Regions from separate parts of the Williamsia sp. DF01-3 genome, predicted to be linked through region 1. Evidence: predicted binding sites of a transcription regulator. Region 1 holds the regulator's gene; the other holds the start of a gene.
The links. The regulator LexA, encoded in region 1, represses DNA repair genes until DNA is damaged. The targets are predictions, from matches to a motif close to CGAACANNTGTTCG.
Positions count from the first base shown of each region.

Region 2: the regulator LexA is predicted to act here: its motif matches at 1,163-1,176, upstream of MVA47_RS25380 (HNH endonuclease signature motif containing protein).

Region 1 is NZ_JALKFS010000005.1:2,856,652-2,858,853, reverse strand. It holds gene MVA47_RS15600 (LysM peptidoglycan-binding domain-containing protein) at 34-555, opposite strand; gene lexA (transcriptional repressor LexA) at 778-1,497, shown strand; gene MVA47_RS15590 (acyl-CoA dehydrogenase family protein) at 1,605-2,202, opposite strand, start outside.
Region 2 is NZ_JALKFS010000005.1:4,979,957-4,982,158, reverse strand. It holds gene MVA47_RS25390 (alpha/beta hydrolase) at 1-420, opposite strand, end outside; gene MVA47_RS25385 (TetR/AcrR family transcriptional regulator) at 442-1,047, shown strand; gene MVA47_RS25380 (HNH endonuclease signature motif containing protein) at 1,305-2,202, shown strand, end outside.

The DNA of each region.
Region 1 (2,202 bases):
CCGCCCGGCCGATTGCTTGCCCCAACACTGCGGCTACCGCGCGTAGATCGGCGTCACCAGGGATTGCCCCGGCGACAACGCTGAATTGCTCATCGCGTTGAGGTCCATGATCTTCTCCACCACCGCTTCGGTCGGCATCTCGGGTGCGATTCGAGAGGCGATGTCGCCCAACGATTCTCCCGACTGCACATGGACGACAGCGGTCCCGGTGTTCGCCGGAGCGGCACCGCTCTCGACCACCCGGCCGAAGAACATGAGGAACAACACGAGCATCATCAGGCCGATTCCGACCACGGCGGCCCCGGCCCAGGCACGTCGGCGGAAATACACATCGCGCTCGACGGCGACCGTCGGTGCGGAACTGCCCGGCTCGGCGCAGCCAACCACAACACGGCGGTCGGCGGCGAGCCTGCGGTCGGCCGGCCGACGAGTACTGTCGACACGCGCTCGCGCCGTGCGGGTGTACTGATCGGAGGCGACGGGCCCACCGACTCGGGCGAGGCGGCGACGGGGCCGCTCAGCGGCCGGGCGGCTGATGGTGGTGGCTGCAGTCATTGTTCGATCCTCGGGTCAACAGTTCGATCACTCGTTCGATTGAACGATTGTTCGAGTTGTATCACGGTGGTCCGACACACGCCACGCCCAATCGAACAAATGTTTGAGAGTTGTGACAGATTGCATTAGCGTGATCCCCATAATCCAACGAACAACGTGTGCGTTTACCTCTCTCGACAGCTACGACACCTTGGCCGGACACCATACGAACTGGAGGACCTGATGGCCGATACGACAGACACCCGGACGCCGCCGGACGCGGCGGCCGCGACGGTGGTCACTTCCGAACCGCTGGCCGAGGGGTCGCTGACCCCGCGCCAGAAAGCCGTGCTGGAGGTGATCCGGGCGTCGGTCCGCGAACGCGGCTATCCCCCGTCCATCCGCGAGATCGGTGATGCTGTCGGCCTCACCTCCACGTCGTCGGTCGCTCATCAGCTCCGAACCCTCGAGCGCAAAGGATTCCTCCAGCGCGAGAACAACCGTCCCCGGGCGGTCAACATCCAGGACACCGACCTCAATCCGGCCACGGCTGCCGGCCAGGTCCAGGTCCCCGACGAATCCCTGCCGACACCGACGTTCGTTCCGGTCCTCGGCCGCATCGCGGCCGGCGGGCCGATCCTGGCCGAGGAAGCCGTCGAAGACGTGTTCCCGCTACCGAAAGAGCTTGTCGGGGAAGGATCTTTGTTCCTCCTGCGAGTGGTCGGCGAGTCGATGATCGATGCCGCCATCTGTGACGGCGACTGGGTGGTCGTCAGGCAGCAGAATGTCGCAGACAACGGCGACATCGTTGCGGCCATGATCGACGGGGAGGCGACCGTCAAGACGTTCAAACGCACCAAGGATGCGGTGTGGCTGATGCCGCACAACCCAGTGTTCGACCCCATCCCCGGCGACAACGCCGTGGTGTTGGGGAAAGTTGTCACGGTGATGCGGCGCCTCTGAGGCGTCCGGCAACATCCTCGGTAACCGGGCAGACGCGGAGACTACGCAGACACGAGTGGGGTGCACCTTCCGGTGCACCCCACTTCGCGTAGTTCTGAAACTCGTACTCAGACGCCGAGGCTTCGGCCGATGACTTCCTTCATGATCTCGGTGGTGCCGCCGTAGATGGTCTGAACTCGTGAATCGAGGAAGGCCTTGGCCACCGAGTACTCACGCATGTAGCCGTAGCCGCCGTGCAGCTGCAGGCAACGATCGATGAGGTGGACCTGGTTCTCGGTGGCGTAGTACTTCGCCATCGCCGCGTCCGGAACGGTGAGCTTCTTCTCGTTGAGCAGTTCGATACACCGATCGACGAACACACGGGTGGTAGCGGTGGACGTCGCCAGTTCGGCGAGCAGGAACCGCGAGTTCTGGAAGCTACCGATCGGGCGGCCAAATGCCTTGCGGTCCTTCGTGTACTGGATTGTCGTCTCGAGAACCGACTCCATGGCGCCGGCCGCCACAACAGCGATCGACAGGCGCTCCCGCGGAAGGTTCTGCATCAGGTAGATGAAGCCCATGCCCTCCTCGCCCAGCAAGTTCTCGGCGGGCACCTTGACGTTGTCGAAGCTCAGCTCGGCGGTGTCCTGCGCCTTCATCCCGACCTTGTCGAGATTGCGGCCGCGTTCGAATCCCTCCATACCGCGCTCGACCACCAGCAGGCTG
Region 2 (2,202 bases), 2.1 Mb from region 1:
CATGCTTGCGCCGAACAAAACCAGGGGTCTCGGATCGGCCCGGGTCTCCTCCGTCACGAAGTCGCACAGCAGATCAACCCAGTCGCGGTAGCGGACCTTCGCCGGGTCGACGGTCACGGTGCGTCCGTACAGCGGTAGATCAAGTGCCAGTACGTCTGCGTCGCCGGGGGTCGCTACTGCGGTGAATGGCCACAGCGCACCCGAATGGCCGCCGGCTCCGTGGATGATCAGCACTCGCGCCGGCGCAGACGGATTCTCGGCCCTTGCCACGTGAACGCGGTGACGACGCCACGGCCACCAGGTGGCGACCGGTGTCTGCATCGCCGTTCGATAGCGCTGCGGAAGGAATCGGGCGTATTCGGAGACGTCGCTATATTCGACTTCGTTCACCTTTTGAGCATCAACGGAGGTCGAGGGCATGGCAACTCGCATTGAGGTGTCATGAGCCGTGCCCGGAAAACGCCTGTTCAGGACCGATCTCGCTTCATGGTCGACGTGATCCTGGAGGCAGCTACTCGCGTTTTCGACAACGAAGGTGCAGTCGGGACGACCAACCGCATCGCCGATGTGGCCGGAGTGTCGATCGGATCGCTGTACCAGTACTTCCCGAACAAGCACGCGATCATGGCCGCGCTGGCGCGGAGGCATCTCGAGGAGTCGCAGGCAGCCCTGTCGAAGCTGTGCGACCGCTTCGACACGACGGCGCCGAATCGCGTCGAGATGGTGACCACAATGGTGGAGATGGTGGTGCGGCTCAACGGCAGTCATCCCCGCACCTTTGCGGTCCTGCGTGAACACGCACCGCGAACTCCCGAGTTGGTCGAGGCGTTCACCGCCCTCACCGCTGATATGACCGCGCGACTCGTGCCGCACCTCATCCGTACCGGCACGCCATCTGCGGACGCCCCTCTGCAAGCCCGCCTGCTTGCGGCCTCCATCGACGGGCAAGTGCATCAGCTGATCGCGACCGTCAACACTGCCGACGATCGAGAACGATTGTGCTCCGCCATCATTGCCTGTCTGATGGCGACCGACCAGCCGTTGTGATGCCCGCCCGGAGCGGCTGGTCAGCACGCCCGAACGGCCCTGGAGATTGACTTTCACCCACATGAAGGTTGGACGCGGTCGGGTGTCGAAAGGATTCACCCAAACGATCTACATACGAACATGTGTTCGATTCGGTAAGTTGGTGGCAGCTGATCGTCCGCATGACCTGATTCTGAGATACGTGTGACTACGCCACCATTGTGATCGGCTGTCCCAATTCTGTTGTCCCAGTGTTGTTGTCTTGGAGGGGTGTGGTGATGGCTGTTGTTGATCTGGTTGATGAGGTCATCGGGGTGGAGTTTCCGGATGATCCGGCCGGGGTGCTGGCGGTGGTGAAAGATCTGATCACCGTGCGTAATGCTGTGGAGTCTCGGTTGGCGGCCGGCGCAGCGATCATCGACCGCCTCGGTGTCGCCAAACGTCTGGGATCGACACCCTCGAAGGTGGTGCAGGCCAACGGTGCCGCACCGGGCGCGGCGGCACGGTGGCTACGCATCGGCACCGGCCTGGCGGGGTTGGATCGTACGGCCGGATACTTTCGGGACGGATTCCTGTCCGCCGAGCACGTCGACGCAATAGTCCGGGGTGTCGGCCATGTTCGCAGCCGCATCCCCGGTGAGGTGAGTGACGACTTCCGGTGTGAGGTCGAGGGAAGACTCCTGGCTCATGCGTTCTCTGGTGCACCACCCGCAGAGATCGGCCGGATCGCCCGGACGGTGGGTAATGAGGTCGCCGGAGAGCAGGGTGGGGTGCCGGCCGCCGAAGACACTTCGATGAACACGCTGGACTATGCGGTCACCCCAGACGGTCGACTGGCAGGCCGCTTTGATGTTGATGCGGTGACCGGAGAAAAGATGATGTCCGCACTGGACGCGTGGTCCAGGCCGCGTCCCGAACCGGACGGGAGCGCCGATACCCGCACACCGACCCAACGACGCGCTGATGCCCTGCAACAACTGCTTGATTGTGGTGGCGGTGGGCAGTCGCTGATATCGGCGCCGAGAACCGAGGTCATGGTGACGGTTCCGGCTGATCATCCTGATCGGGCTGTGTTGCGGTGGATGGGTCCGGTCACCGAAGCGACCGCGGCAGCTGCGGCGTGTGATGCGGTGATCACCTCGATCACTCTCGACGGGCAGCAGGTGCCGATCGATT